DNA from 2 places in the Microbulbifer sp. MCCC 1A16149 genome. Region 1 is predicted to be linked to the other one. Evidence: predicted binding sites of a transcription regulator. Region 1 holds the regulator's gene; the other holds the start of a gene.

The links. Region 1 encodes sigma-54, which starts transcription at its own class of promoters, with help from an activator protein. Its sites were predicted from a motif close to TGGCACANNNNTTGCNNT; they were not measured.
Region 2: ACONT6_RS05485 (HAD-IIB family hydrolase) is a predicted target of sigma-54. The motif match lies at 1,396-1,413, and genes of this name have one in related genera.

The regions. Positions count from the first base shown of each region.
Region 1 is NZ_CP185959.1:1,001,505-1,009,359, forward strand. It holds gene ACONT6_RS04060 (efflux RND transporter permease subunit) at 1-918, shown strand, start outside; gene ACONT6_RS04065 (lipase family alpha/beta hydrolase) at 1,063-1,674, shown strand; gene yjgA (ribosome biogenesis factor YjgA) at 1,680-2,201, opposite strand; gene mgtE (magnesium transporter) at 2,238-3,605, opposite strand; gene ACONT6_RS04080 (HPr family phosphocarrier protein) at 3,681-3,950, opposite strand; gene rapZ (RNase adapter RapZ) at 3,983-4,843, opposite strand; gene ptsN (PTS IIA-like nitrogen regulatory protein PtsN) at 4,951-5,412, opposite strand; gene hpf (ribosome hibernation-promoting factor, HPF/YfiA family) at 5,467-5,757, opposite strand; gene ACONT6_RS04100 (RNA polymerase factor sigma-54) at 5,926-7,401, opposite strand; gene lptB (LPS export ABC transporter ATP-binding protein) at 7,635-7,855, opposite strand, start outside.
Region 2 is NZ_CP185959.1:1,306,898-1,314,752, reverse strand. It holds gene sppA (signal peptide peptidase SppA) at 1-1,145, shown strand, start outside; gene ACONT6_RS05485 (HAD-IIB family hydrolase) at 1,472-2,350, shown strand; gene ACONT6_RS05480 (glycosyl transferase) at 2,378-3,601, shown strand; gene ACONT6_RS05475 (sugar phosphorylase) at 3,660-5,414, shown strand; gene ACONT6_RS05470 (MFS transporter) at 5,476-6,669, opposite strand; gene ACONT6_RS05465 (MFS transporter) at 6,675-7,855, opposite strand, start outside.

The sequences.
Region 1 (7,855 bases):
GCCGGGCTGAACCAGATTGAGCAGCTGCACGACTTCCTCGAGGCGCAGCCGGAAATCGGCAAGGTGCAGTCGCTCGCCACCCTGTACAAGGTGGCGCAGGATCTGAACGATGGCGGCCTGAATGATTTCGAGCTGGCCGTGGCACGCCAGAGCCTGCCGGAGGAGATCAATCAGGTACTGGTCCATCCGTACTGGTCTCCGGAGCAGCAGCAGGCGCGGATTACCATGCGCGTGATTGAATCGGATCCGGACCTGAGCCGGGATGAGTTGATCCGTCGTATTTACGCGTTCGCGGAAAATGACATGGGTATTGCCGCGGAGGATATCCGCCAGACCGGTATGCTGGTGCTGTACAACAATATGTTGCAGAGCCTGTTCAAGTCCCAGATTTTGACCCTGGGGGCGGTGTTTGCGGGCATCCTGTTGATGTTCCTGGTGCTGTTTCGCTCCCTTTGGCTGGCGGTAATTGCACTGGTACCGAATATGCTGGCGGCCTGTGTGGTACTGGGTGGAATGGGGCTGGCAAATATTCCGCTGGACATGATGACCATTACCATTGCGGCGATCACCGTGGGTATCGGCGTGGATCACGCGATTCACTACCTGTACCGTTTCCGCGAAGAGTTTGCCAAAGATGGCGATTACGTGGCGACCATGCACCGCAGCCACGCAACCATCGGCCGCGCGATGTTCTATACCGCAATCACGATCATTGCCGGCTTTTCGATCCTGGCCCTGTCCAAGTTTGTACCTTCGATCTACTTCGGCCTGCTGACGGCACTGGCCATGTCGGCGGCGCTGCTGGGCTCGCTGACGTTGCTGCCGCTGTTGCTGGTGTTGATCAAGCCGCTGCCGAAACCTGAGGGGGAATCCCAGCCGGGAAAGCCGGCGACGGTGGCTGAGGCGTGCACTGGCTGATAGCGCAGACCAACCCCATCAGGTTTTAATCGTTTGATTTATCGGGCCCGCGGATTCAATCCCCGGGCCCGATTTTTTCTCCAGCGCCAGTTGCCTTCTAGTCTTATGGAATAGCTAAACCGGATTAACCCGAGAAGTGGATGGATGATGCAGAAAAGCCGTGTTGCGATTCTGATTCCCGGTATCTTTGACCGGGGCAAGTCAATGTTGCGTATGCAGCATGCTCTGGGAGAAGCGGGTTTTGTCGCGCGCACAATCAAGCTGAAAACCAACAGCGGCTGGTATGGGATGGAGCCCATGGCCAGGCAGTTGCGCGACCTGGTGGAGGAGGTTAATGGGAGCGGGGAAACATGCGCGCTGGTGGGATTCAGCATGGGGGGCATAGTGGCGCGTTACTATCTGCAAAGGCTGGGCGGCGCGGAAAGGGTGCACAAGTTTATTGCGCTCTCCAGTCCGCATTTTGGCAGTCTGTGGGCGCACCTGCTGCCCTACAAAGGCGGGCGCCAGTTGCGTATCGGCAGCGAGTTCCTCGATAACCTGAATCGAGATGCGCAAGTGCTTGAAGGGGTCGCCCCGGTATCCATCTGGACGCCTTATGACGCTACCATCGTACCCCACACCAGTTCCCGCCTCCCTGTAGGCAATACTTACCAGGTGCCGGTCAGTCTTCACCGCTGGGTTCCGCAGAATCCAGCGGTGATAAAAATCGTACGCAATGAACTGACCGAGGCGCTTGAGGGTGGGGGTTCCCGCTAGCCCGATCAACTCTCCTGCATAAAAAAGTCACGCAGATAGCGGAAGAGTTTCCGCTGGTTTGTCGGCGCTTTTTTATTGGCGATTTCCTTGTTGGCTTCGCGAATCAGTGTGCGCACTTGTTGATGGTCGGCGCCGGGGTATGCATCAAAGAATGCGCTCTGGGCCTCTTTGCCCTGAGTCAGAAAGCGTTCCCGCCATTCCTCCGCCATGCGGTCGAAGCGCAGGTGCAGGTGATCCTGTTCCTTGTGCTTTTCCAGTACGGCTTCGATGGCCTCGACATCCGCCTTGCGCATCAGTTTGCCTATGTACTGCAGCTGGCGACGCCGCGCCTCGCGGGACTTGATCCGGTGCATGGTGGCGATTGCTTCGCTCAGAACAGCGTCCATGGGGACTTCTGCCAGTTTTGCGGCATTCAGTTCCGTCAGTTGTTTGCCCAGCGCCTGCAGCTGGTGCATCTCTTCCTTGACCTGGGTTTTGCTCTTCGGCAGGTCGTCTTCAAATTCTTCGAAATCGTCGGAATTGTGCATGTAATGTCTCTGAAAAGTTTGCTCGCCGGGCCTGTATCAGGCAAAGAAGAGGGTGGCGAGACCAAGAAATGACATAAAGCCCACCACATCGGTCACCGTGGTCAGGGCGACACCTCCGGCCAGGGCCGGGTCGATACGCATGGCGCGCAGGGCAACCGGCAGTATGGCGCCGGCAAACGCGGCCGTGATCAAGTTAATGACCATGGCTGCAATGATAATCAGGGCAATGCGGGTATCCCCAAACCAGAGTGCGGCGATACCACCCATGACCGCAGACCACAGCATCGCATTCAGCGCCCCGGAACCCAGCTCTCGGGAGAGCAGCCAGCTCAGGTTGCTGCGACCCACCTGTCCCAGGGCCATGCCGCGGATCACTACCGTCAGTGTCTGGCTACCTGCTACACCGCCCATACTGGCGACTATCGGCATTAGCACCGCCAGGGCTACGACTTTGTCGATGGTGTCCTGAAACAGATTGATGACCCACGAGGCCAACAGTGCGGTGAGCAGGTTTATCCCCAGCCACACGGCTCGGCGCGGTGCGGTGCGGATCACCGGGGCAAAGGTGTCCTCTTCCTCGTCCAGGCCCGCGAGGCTCATCAGCGAGTGGTCGGCATCTTCGCGGATCACGTCCACCACGTCATCGATGGTGATACGGCCCAGCAGGCGCTTGCCCTCGTCCACCACCGGGGCCGTAATCCAGTCGTACTTGGCGAACAGTTGGGCGACTTCATCGTCCGGCATTTGTGCGGGAATCGGCTCCACATCCGTGATCATCACCTCGCGCACGGTGACCGAGGGATCGGTTGTGAGCAACTTGGTGAGCGGTAGCAGGCCGATAAACCGACCCTGCCGGTTGACCACAAAGAGGTTATCGGTGGACTCGGGTAGTTGTTCGTGACGTCGCAGATAGCGCAGCACCACGTCCAGGTGCAGATTGGGGCGGACGGACACGATGTCCGTGTCCATCAGGCCGCCGGCGGTTTCCTCGTCGTAGGCCAGTACGCTTTCCACCCGCTGGCGGTCGTGCTCGCTCATGGCGGAGAGCACTTCCCCCATTACCCGTTCGGGTAACTGCTGGAGAATGTCGGCCACATCGTCCGCATCCAGCCCCTCCATGATGGCCACCATTTCTTCGGTGTCCATAGTGGCGAGAATCTGGCTCTGTACATCGTCAGTGAGTTCCTGCAGGACCTCACCTTCTACTTCGCGGTCGATCAGCTCCCACAGAACCCGGCGAATACGCGGCGGGGAGCTTTCCAGCAATTGCGCAATGCTCTGGGGGGACAGGGAGTGCAACATACGCTGCACTTCGCGCCCGGTGCCGCTATCCAGCGCTGCATACAGCTCGCCGAGCTGATTCTGGGCGCGGAATTTGAAGTCGGCATTGACGGGTTTAGGCACAGAGTTACCTGCTGACTGCGAGCACTTTGAGGGGCGGTATTATACCGGGTGAAGGGCGGAGAGTGGCTACTCGTCCTATTCGCCTTCACCGAACCGGTCGTTGATCAGTGCACAAATAGTCTCGTGTGCGAGGTCTTCGTCGCGGCCGCAAATCTCCAGCTCTAGCTCCACGCCTTTACCTGCGGCCAGTAGCATCAGCGCCATCACACTCTTGCCATCGACGGCCTTGCCCTGGCAGTGCACTTTGACTTCGGAAGAGAAGCGCGCGCTGGTCTGGGCAAACTTGCTGGCGGCGCGGGCGTGTAGCCCGAGCTTGTTGATGATGGTGATGCGGCTTTTTTGCATGGACGGTTTTCTTCCGGGGGGAGCGGGGCTCGTTACTTCTGTTGTTCGCGATGGCGAATCTGGATGTTTTCAAACTGGCTGGCAAAGGTTTTGGCCAGCTGTTCCACCATATACACGGAGCGATGACGGCCGCCGGTACAGCCGATGGAGACCGAGGTGTAGCTGCGGTTGCTCTGTTGATAAGAGGGTAGCCAGCGCTCGAGGAAGCTGGTGATATCCCGCTGCATGTCCTCGGTTTCCTGGTGTGAGCGCAGGAATTCCGCCACCTCCGGATCCTGACCGGTCTTATTGCGCAACTCGGCGACCCAGTAAGGATTGGGCAGGCAGCGCAGATCGAAAACCAGATCCGCATCCACCGGCACACCGTGCTTGAAGCCGAAGGACTGGAACAGGATGGCCATGCCGGGGGAGTCTTTACCCACAACGCGGGATTTCACCTGATCGCGCAACTGATGCAGGCTGAGACTGCTGGTATCGATAACCAGGTCTGCCATGGCTGCGAGGGGCGCGAGCAGCTCTTTCTCGCGGTTGAGCGCCTCAAGCAAGTGGGTGCGGCTGTCGCTCAGGGGGTGTTTGCGGCGGGTCTCACTGAATCGCTGTACCAGCACCGGGGAGCGCGCATCCAGATAGATGACGTCACAGTCAATTCCGCTCTCGCGCAGATCGTTGATGACCTTGGGCGCCTGGCGTACGTCGTGCCACAAATTGCGCGCATCGATACCGAGCGCCAGCTGGGTATTTTCCTGGGGGGGCTGATCTGTTACCCGGCGGATGAGTTCCGGCAACAGGCTCGCGGGGAGGTTATCGATGCAGTTGAAACCCACATCTTCCAGCAATTGCAGTGCGGAGCTTTTACCGGAGCCGGAGCGGCCGCTGATTATGACCAGGCGCATGAAACAAGCACTCCTTGCTGATTCCGGGCGCTTTGCTGCGCGACCGGAATGGCTAACTTGGGCTGGTCATCCGGCGACGGAAACTTGCCGGATGCGTGCGTTGGCTATTATGCCGCGGCGGCGCTGTTGATTGCCAGTGCGTACAGCTCGTCACTGGTGCTGGCTTCGCGGAGTTTTTCACGCACCCGGCTGTCGCTGAATAGCGCGGCGATCTGCGCCAGGGTCTCGAGGTGCTCCTGTTCCGAGTCCTCTGGCACTAACAGGGCAAACAGAAGGTCCACAGGCTGGCGGTCGATGGCATCAAAGTCCACCGCAGGGGAGGTTGTGCACAGCACACCAATGGGCTTTTCACAGCCGGGCAGGCGGCAGTGCGGGATGGCAACACCCTCACCAATACCGGTGGAGCCGAGGCGCTCCCGGGCTACCAGCTGGTTGAAAACGGTATCGGAATCCAGATCGGGGTATTGTTCTGAAATCGCCTGGGCGATGTTGAGTAATAGCTTTTTCTTGCTACTCCCCGCCAGGTGGCAAAGGCTCAGGCGGGGAGAGAGTAGTGCGTCCAATGTCATAACTTACTGATGATCTAGCGGTACAGGCCAGCCGGTAACCTGATTGTGTTACGACTAGCGGTGACTGCGTAACTTTTCTTTGTGTTTCAGCAGCTGCCGGTCGAGTTTGTCGGCGAGAGAATCAATCGCCGCGTACATATCTTCCGATTCCGAATCTGCAAACACATCCTTGCCATTCACGTGAACCCGCGCTTCGGCTTTCTGGATGAGTTTGTCGACGGAAAGTATGACCTGTGTATTGGTGATCAGGTCGTGGTGGCGGGAGAGCTTGTCCAGTTTGGTCAGGCAGTAATCGCGAATGGCCGGAGTTACGTCAACATGATGGCCACTGATATTGATCTGCATGGATTTCTCCTCATCGGGTGCAACACAATTTGGCAGCACCCCCGCACAGGGCGGCAACCCTACTAGGAAGTGCGCCAGAATGGAAGGATACACTCAATGTCGGTGCATTGGTCGCTCAGAAAATGATCGCGGGAGGGTTGCAGTGCCCCGGCTTTGTGACCTGACTGGTTAAACCAGTCGTTTTCGCTCGCTGGAGGAGGGGATTCCCATGGATTCCCGGTATTTCGCCACCGTGCGTCGGGCCACCTTGATTCCCTGTGAATCCAGCTCCTGGGTGATCTTGTTGTCCGACAGGGGCTTGCGCGGCTGCTCGGCGTCGATCAGCTTGCGGATCAGTGCGCGGATGGCAGTAGATGAGGCATCCTCGCCGGAGTCGGTGCTGACATGGCTCGAGAAGAAGTACTTGAGCTCGAACACACCGCGTGGGGTGAGCATGTACTTCTGGGTGGTTACCCGGGAAATGGTGGATTCGTGCATGCCGATGGTTTCGGCAATGTTCGCCAGCACCATGGGTTTCATGGCCTCCGGTCCCAGTTCGAAAAATCCCTGCTGCTTTTCCACGATACAGCTGGCGACCTTGAGCAGGGTCTCGTGGCGGCTCTGCAGACTTTTCAGGAACCAGCGCGCCTCCTGCAGGTTGTCGCGCAGGTAGTTGTTCTCGCTGGAGTTGTCGGCGCGCTTGATCAGCGATGCATAGGCGTCGTTGATGCGTAGCTTGGGCGTTGTTTCGGGGTTAAGTTCCACCACCCAGCGCTGCTGTCTACGGCTCACGATGACGTCCGGCACCACATACTGGGGCTCTTCGCCGCCAAAAGCCTCGCCGGGGTAGGGCGTGAGGGTCTGGATCAGGCGCATGACTTCGCCCAGCTGGGATTCGCTGAGGCGGGTGCGGCGGCTCAGTTGGCGAAAGTCCCGTTTCCCCAGCAGGTCCAGGTGTTGGTCCACCACGATCAATGCCTGGGGCAACCACGGTGTTTCCGTCGGTTGTTGGCGCAGCTGAAGCAGCAGGCTCTCGCGCAGGTCACGGGCGCCACAGCCCACCGGCTCAAACTGCTGGATGGTTTTCAGGACCGCGAGAACCTCGTCGATTTCGACTTCGAGGGCCTCGGCCATTTCGTCCAGGTCTGAATCCAGGAAACCGTTGGGGGCAATGGCGTCGATCAGTGACTCGCCGATCAGCTTGTCGCCATCGGTTAGCGGAGTGAGATTGAGCTGCCACAGCAGGTGATCCTGCAGGCTCTCGGATACCGCGTTGCGGTGTTCGAGGGCGAAGTCTTCCCCGTCGCCGCCGGTGTAGCTGCCGCCGGTATAGATGTCGTCCCAGCGGGTATCCACCGGTAGGTCATCCGGGATCTCGCTGTTCCAGTCGCCATCGGCAGTGGACTCGTTCTTGGCCTCGAGGGCGCTCTCGCGCTCGGCGGCTTCGCGCTCCTGGCCTTCGGAGCTGGCGGGGGTGTTCTGATCCTGGTGTGTCTCGCCGGCGTGCTCGTCAAAGTCCGATTCCAGTAGCGGATTGCTGTCGAGCGCCGACTGGATTTCCTGTTGCAGGTCCAGGGTCGACAGCTGCAGCAGGCGAATGGCCTGTTGCAGCTGGGGCGTCATCGTCAGCTGGGTACCGAGTTTTAACTGGAGTGACTGCTTCATAAGGGGGTATGCCGGCAGAATTATCTGGCGTTGGTGCGCTGTACAGAATCTGTATCTGTTACGGCGGCGTAAAGCTCATTTCCTGCAGACTACCCCGGGGCAAATCGGAACACAAGAGGCAGGTTAAGCAATAAGTGTGCCGAAACGACTTTTGCTTCTGGTTGTGCCGGTATTATTTGTGATGGCTGTCTAGGATTGCGGGGGATTGAGCAGATGGATCCCCCGGATTTGGGTCAAATGGTGAACTCGTGTCCCAGATATACGTCTTTCACCTGCTTGTTCGCAGCGACGTCTTTGGGGTTGCCTGAGGCGATAATATGCCCTTCGCTGACGATGTAGGCGGTTTCGCAGATATCCAGGGTCTCGCGCACGTTGTGATCGGTGATCAGCACGCCGATACCTCGATCCCTCAGGTGGCGGATGATTTGCTGGATGTCATTGACCGAGATGGGGT
Region 2 (7,855 bases), 310 kb from region 1:
TGCGCAACCTGCCGCCCAATGCGGTGGACGCCTATATCGCCGACCTGCCGCAAAACCTGCGCGCTGAAGGCGGTAGCTGGGCGGATGCAGCGCTCGCCAACAAGTTTGTGGACAAGTTGCTCACCCGTCGCGCCGCAGTGGCGGAGCTGCAGGAGCTGGTTGGGGTCAACGAAGCCGACAAATCCCAGTACAAGGCTATCAATGCCATGGACTACCTGCGGCATATGAAGCTGACCAACCTGCCGGATCCCCGTCAGCACAAAGAAAAGATCGGTTTGATCAGTGCCGCCGGCGCCATCGTCGACGGTGAGGCACCCGCCGGGCAGATCGGCAGTGCCACCCTGGGCGACCTGATCGCCGAGGCCCGCGAGAAAAAGGTCAAGGCCCTGGTGCTGCGCATCGACAGCCCCGGCGGCTCCGCCTTTGCCTCCGAGGCCATCCGCCAGGAACTGCTCGCCACCCGTGAAGCGGGCATCCCGGTAGTCATTTCCATGGGCAGTGTCGCCGCTTCCGGTGGCTACTGGATCGCCGCCGGCGGCGACCGCATCTGGGCTTCCCCGTCCACCATCACCGGATCCATCGGTGTGTTTGGTGCCTTCCCCACGTTTGAGGAATCCCTGGAGCACCTGGGTGTATACAACGACGGTGTGGGCACTACCGAGCTGGCCGGCACCATGCGCCTGGATCGCGCACTGCCGGAAGCTGCCGCGGATATCCTGCAGCAGGGCGTGGAGCATACTTACAGCCAGTTCCTGCAACTGGTAGCGGAAGCCCGCAACAGTACACCGCAGGAAATCCATAAAATTGCCCAGGGCCAGGTATGGACCGGACGCACTGCCCATAAACTGGGACTGGTGGATGAGCTTGGCAACCTGAAGGACGCCATTGCCGACGCGGCACAGGTCGCCAACCTGGAAGACTACGAAATCGTGGAGATTCAGCGCGAACTGACCACCAGTGAAAAGCTGATGCGCGCGCTGGCCGATAACGTAGACGCCAGAGTTGCCGCCAGCGTCGAGCAGAACCTGCCGCTGGGAGCCTGGTTCAGCAGCCTGCAACCCGCGCTGCAACCACTGGCAGAACTGAAAACCTTCCGCGATCCCCGAGCACTGTATGTACGCTGCATGAGCTGCGTCGCGCCCTGAGCAGCCCCCTGAACGTCCGCCCCGCCGGTATTGCCGGTGAGGGCTGGCGCTGTTCTCATCCCCACGATACTGCTCCGACACCGCCCCCGACACCAGTCGCACCACTTTGCCGCACGCAAAATATCTCGGAGCACGAAGCGCCCCAATTTGGCGCAGTTTCGCCACTATCCCCAGGGGCACCGACCCAACATAATGAATTCTTCGCCAATCAATGGCCTGAAAGCACCGTCGTAGCTCACTTTTCGCCGACTGGCACTATTTTTGGATTGAGGTATTGGTAGTACGCAAATGACTAATCGATAAATTTCCCACCAGCCCGGATTTCAATGACTGCCAAACAGCAAGCGCCGTACCCTTCCACCGAAATTCAGTGGCTGATCGCCAGTGACCTGGATGGGACCCTGCTGGACCACTTCAGTTACTCCCATCAACCGGCGGATGCCACCCTGGCCGAACTCGAAGCCAGCGGGATCCCGGTCATTCTCAACAGCAGCAAGACTCGCGATGAGATGCTAGAACTGCGCCGGGTGCTGAACAACCAGCATCCGTTTATCGTGGAAAATGGATCGGCGATTTTCATTCCCCGCGGCTACTTTCCCCATAAGCCGGAACGGGCCCGTGAAGAAGCGGGCTACTGGGTGTTGGAACCCGGTGCACGCCGGGACTGTATCCTCGACTTCCTGAAACAGGATAGCGAGGCCCACGGCGCTCCCTATTTAAACTTCGCCGCTGCATCCACCGCGGAGATTGTGGCCGCCACTGGCCTCTCCCAGGGGGAAGCGGAAAAGGCCAATCAGCGCGGCTATTCCGAACCCCTGCTGTGGCAGGGAGATACGCAGCAGAAACTCGCTTTTACCGCGCGCGCCAATGCCTCCGGATTCGCCACCCTGCAGGGGGGCCGCTTCCTGCATGTACTGGGCCAGACGGACAAAGGCCTGGCTACCAAACTGCTGAAAAAAACCTATCAGCAATACACCGATCGAGATTGCAAACTTATCGCCAGTGGCGACGGCCCCAATGACCTGGACATGCTCAAGGTCGCAGATATCGCCATCATTGTGCGCTCTCCCGCACACCAGCCCCCTACCCTTTCCCACCATCCCTCGCTGATCGTCACCCGCGAAACCGGGCCCCGGGGTTGGGCGGAGGCCATTGCAGAAATTTTCGCCCCGGACTCCGCGTCCACAGAGCGGGCCCGCACTTAATTCAGAACGCAAAATAGGAAGTGAACCGTGACCGACTTTTTTCAGAATGGCGACATCACGACCCTGCACAACCTCTCCAACCGCAGCCTGGAAGATATGGAGGCGGACCTGATCCGCTTCTCCAAGCATCGCCCCATGTCCCTGCTGCTGCCCTCGCTCTATTCGGAACTGGAAGGCGAGGCCCTGCCAAAGATTCTGAAAATCCTCTCCGAAGTACCCTATCTCTCAGAAATCGTCATTGGCCTGGACCGCGCCGACGAATCCCAGTATCGCGACGCACTCAAGCAGTTCAGTGTGTTGCCCCAGCATGTGCGGGTACTGTGGAACGACGGTCCGCGCCTGCGGGAACTGGACGCGCAGCTGCAGCGGGACGGGCTGGCGCCCAAGGATGCTGGCAAGGGCCGCAATGTATGGTATTGCCTGGGATACATACTGGCGTCGCGCCGGGGGGAAGCCATTGCACTGCACGACTGCGATATCGTCACCTACGACCGCGCCATGCTCGCGCGCCTGTTCTACCCCGTGGCAAACCCCAACTTCAACTACGAGTTCTGCAAGGGGTATTACTCCCGTGTGGCCAACGGCAAAATCAATGGCCGAGTGTGTCGACTGCTGGTCACCCCGCTGATCCGTACCCTGAAAAAGATCTACGGACACACGCCCTACCTGGAATATATGGACAGCTTCCGCTATTCCCTCGCCGGTGAGTTTTCTTTCCGCCGCGACGTAATCAATGACCTGCGGATTCCCAGTGACTGGGGGCTGGAGATCGGCGTGCTCTCGGAAATGCACCGCAATTACTCAACCAACCGCTTGTGCCAGGTGGATATTGCCCACGCCTACGATCACAAGCACCAGGATGTTTCATTCGACGATGAACACGGCGGCCTGTCCAAAATGTCCATCGACATCGCCAAGTCGTTTTTCCGCAAGCTGGCCACCCAGGGCACCGTGTTCTCGTCAGAGACTTTCCGCAGCATCAAGGCCACCTATTTTCGTGTGGCCCTGGACTTTGTGGAAACCTATCGCAATGACGCCATCATTAATGGCCTGAATTTTGATATCCATAAGGAAGAGCAGACAGTGGAACTCTTCGCCAGCAACCTGGTGAAAGCCGGGCAGGCGTTTCTCGATAACCCGATGGAGACGCCATTCATTCCCAGCTGGAACCGGATTACCAGCGCCGAGCCGGGCTTCCTGAAGCAGCTAAAACAGGCTGTGGAGACGGACTACGAAGAGTACAACGTCTGATCCAGTCAATGACGACCCAACAGCCCAATAAAAAATACCTGGAAACCGGGGGGATATCGTGAGCCATTCCAACTCTCAAGTTCCAATCAAGGAGGTTCTCCACCAGAAGGTGGTGGACCACCTGACCTTTATCTATCCGCAGCTGGAGATCGAGCCCATTGCGCAGGATCTGATCCGCACCATGCGTCTGGATGAGGACTGCCAGAGCCCCCTGGCCCACAAAAACCTCTGGGACCAGACGGATATTGCCGTCATCACCTACGGCAACAGCATCATCAACGGCAACCAGCCCCCACTGAAGACCCTGCACCATTTTCTGCATACGCACTTCCCGATGCTGATCAATACGGTGCATATTCTGCCGTTCTTCCCCTACACCAGTGACGATGGCTTTGCGGTATCTGCTTACAAGCAGGTGGATCCTCCGCTCGGGGACTGGAACGACATACTGCGTATCAGCACGGACTTCCACCTGATGGCGGACCTCGTCATCAACCACTGCTCGGCGCAGCACGACTGGTTCCTGAACTACCAGAAAGGAGAGGAACCCGGCAGTGACTTCTTCGTGGAGATGGACCCGAAGGAAGATCTCAGCAAAGTGGTTCGGCCCCGGGTCACCCCACTTCTGCGAGCCACCACTACCCCCCGCGGTACCCGCCACGTGTGGTGCACATTCGGCCACGACCAGATCGACCTGAACTTCGCCAACCCCAAGGTGCTGGCCAAAATCGTCGACATTATCCGCCTGTACCTGGACATGGGCGTACGGGTGTTCCGGCTGGATGCGGTGGCGTTTATCTGGAAAGAACTGGGCACCAACTGCCTGAACCTGGCAGAAACCCATGAGATCGTGCGCCTGCTACGCACGCTGATCGAACACGCCAACCCCAATGCGGTGATCATCACCGAAACCAATATTCCCAACCAGGAGAATCTTTCGTACTTCGGCAATGCCAACGAAGCGCACTGTATCTACAATTTCTCCCTGCCGCCCCTGCTGGTCAACACACTGGTCACCGGCAACTGCCGGTACCTGAAAAACTGGCTGATGAGCATGCCGCCGGCACAGAACGGCACCACCTATTTCAATTTCATCGCTTCCCATGATGGCATCGGCTTGCGTCCGGTAGAGGGGCTACTCGAAGACAGTGAACAGGAAGCACTGATCCAGACCATGGAAAACTTTGGCGGCCAGATTTCCTGGCGCGCCCTGGATGACGGCAGTAACAAGCCCTACGAGATCAATATTTCGCTGATTGATGCCCTCAAAGGGACCACCGAGGGTGAAGACGAGTGGCAATTGCGACGCTTTATCTGCGCACATGCCATTATGCTGGCTCTGGAGGGGATTCCCGCGTTTTATCTGCACAGTCTGATGGGCACCACCAACGACTACGAGCGAATGAAAGAGCACGGCCACAACCGTGCGATCAATCGCCGCCAGTGGCAGGAACATGAGCTGAACGAAGTGCTGGCGGACCCGGAAAGCCACCACCACCATGTGTTCCACCAGCTGCGCAAACTGATTCAGCTGCGACGGGATCAGCCGGCCTTCCATCCCAACGCCACACAGTTCACTTTGCACCTGGGGGATCAGGTATTTGCCTTCTGGCGCCAGAGCCTGGATCGCAGGCAGAGTATTTTCTGCCTGAATAATATCTCCGACCAACCACAGACCATTTCGCTCAACGCCATCAACCTGATTGGCACCGACGAATGGAAAGACCTGATCAGTGATGTCACCTTCCACGATATGCTGGCCACGCTAACCCTGGATCCCTACCAGACCCTGTGGATCAGCAACCGCTGGTAAACCGTGTGCGACGCCCCGGAGAGTAGGGTTCTCCTGGGCCCAACTCACTACCGCCGCGGTTCTATACCGCGGCGGAAGTCGCTCCCCGCCCCCAGCGCACTTCATTCCCCGCCGCCGGTAACGCCGGAATATTCTGAGCCAGCAGCAGAGACCCCGCGGCCATGGCCGCACCGCACCAGAACACCGCGGCCGGCGAGGCCAACCACATCAAACCGAACATCACCGGAATCACCACCGCTGCGATATGGTTGATGGTAAAGCTCACCGCAGCAGACGAGGCGATATCCCGGTCATCCACAATTTTCTGGAAATAGGTTTTGATCGCGATGGCCATGGAGAAAAACAGGTGGTCGATAATATACAGCGCCGCGGCCGCAGTGGCCGTTTCCACGATCGCGTAACCGCCGAAGACAATAATCAGTCCGATATATTCGAGTGTCAGGGCCCTACGCTCGCCGAAACGCACAATAAATCGGCCGATCTTGGGCGCCAGATACAGGTTAAGCAGGTGGTTGGCGATAAACAGCTGGGCTATCTCCGCCACACTGTAGCCGAATTTCTCCACCATCAGAAATCCGGCAAACACCACAAATATCTGGCGGCGGGCACCGCTCATAAAAGTCAGCGCGTAATACAGCCAGTAACGTTTACGCAAAATAATCTTGCGATGCTGCACATGGGGTTGTTCGAATGCAGGAAACATCAGCCAAAGCGCAGCAACAATCGCGACAGTGATCCCGCCACCCAGCAAATAAATCCAGGTGTAATCCAGTTGCAGCATGTCCGAGGCAATCCACACCAGCCCGTACGCCACGAGAGACGCAAAAGAGCCGACCGCCACAATGCGCCCGAGCCAGATGGCCGAGGTCTCTTTGGGCAGCCACTGCAGGGCCAGTGACGTTTTCAGGGCCTCGTAATAATGGAAACCCACCGACATCAACAAGGTAGTGCACAGCAGACCGAGGGTGGAAGGAAAATAGCCGGTCAGCGCTACCCCCACCCCGGTCGCGATCAATGAGATAAAAGCCAGGCGCTGCTCGCGGACCAGAAACAGCACGAATACCACGGTAAACGCGAGGAATCCGGGTATCTCCCGCACACTCTGCAGCAGACCGATTTCCGCACCGCTAAATTGCGCACGCTCGATCACAAAATTGTTCAGTAGCGCCTGCCACACACCGAAGGAAAGCGGCATTGCCAGCGCCAGCAGCAGTAACAGAATTTCCGGGCGACGCCAGTTGAATTGGGAAAGCATGAAAATCAGTTCTCTGCAGAATCAGATTGATGGATACGCAGTTGACGGAGGGCACCGCTGAGCCAGGCAAGTACAAAAGCCACCAGGCTGAAAATACCGGCCCACCACAGGGTAGTCAGCGGGGCGGAAAACTCACTGATAGCGCCCGCCACCAGCGCGCCAATCGCCGCACACCCGAACAGCGACAATTGATAGATCGAAATGATCCGGCTGCGCACCTGCTCTGGAGCCAGCAATTGCACAATCGACTTGCCCAGCGCCGCAGAGGCAGCAGCTACCGCGCCCCAGCAAGCACACAGGAACATCAGCCCATAGACCGTGGGGCCAAAACTTATGGCGATCAGTAATGCAGCGCTGTAGAGCAGGCACATCAGCACACCGCGCCCGGGCGTATCACCCTGCCCCCGGCGCAACATGGTCACGGTCGCCACGACGGTTCCCAGTACAAATGCAATCTGCAGGGTCGCGTAATAACTGGCTCCGCGACCGTAGCTTTCCGCCATCAGTGGCAGCACCACCAGGAATACGCCGATATGTACCAGGCCGTTGAATCCCACAAGCAGTACCAGTTCGAAAATCGCACGGCTGTTTTTTACCTCGGCAAACCCCTCAAGCAATGCCCGCGGCAGCTTCTGACGGGCCGCGTGTGGTGCCGGCCCCAGATGACGCAGGGAAAAGAAAAACAGTGCGGCGGCGAGCAGAACGCCTACCTGGATCATCAACAACAGTTCCGCGCCCCACTGATCGAAGCGGCTTGCCAGCAGCATTCCTACCGCCTGGCCACCGTACTGGGCCAGCATCATCCAAGTCACGGTATGCTGAACCCGCGCTTCGCTCAGACGTGAGCTGCCATCTTCAGGTGTGCGCGCGCACCGCTGCACCAGATTGTCCCGGGCCGGCTGCAGGAATGCGGTGCAGATGCCAAGGCTCACGCCGTACAGCAATAGGAGGTGAAGGCTGGGAAGCCGATCTAACAGGTAGTAAGCCAGCGCCGTATGACACAGGCCCAGGCCGATACAGGACAGTGCCGCCACACGCGCCGAGTCGAAGCGGTCCGCGAGTGCGCCGCCAAACAGAAGAAAAACCAGATTGGGTAGCAGCACCGATGCCTGGACCCAACCCAGCTGCAGGGCTGGCAGTTCGACCAGCGCCACCGCGATCCACGGCAGCAGTACCACCTGCAGGC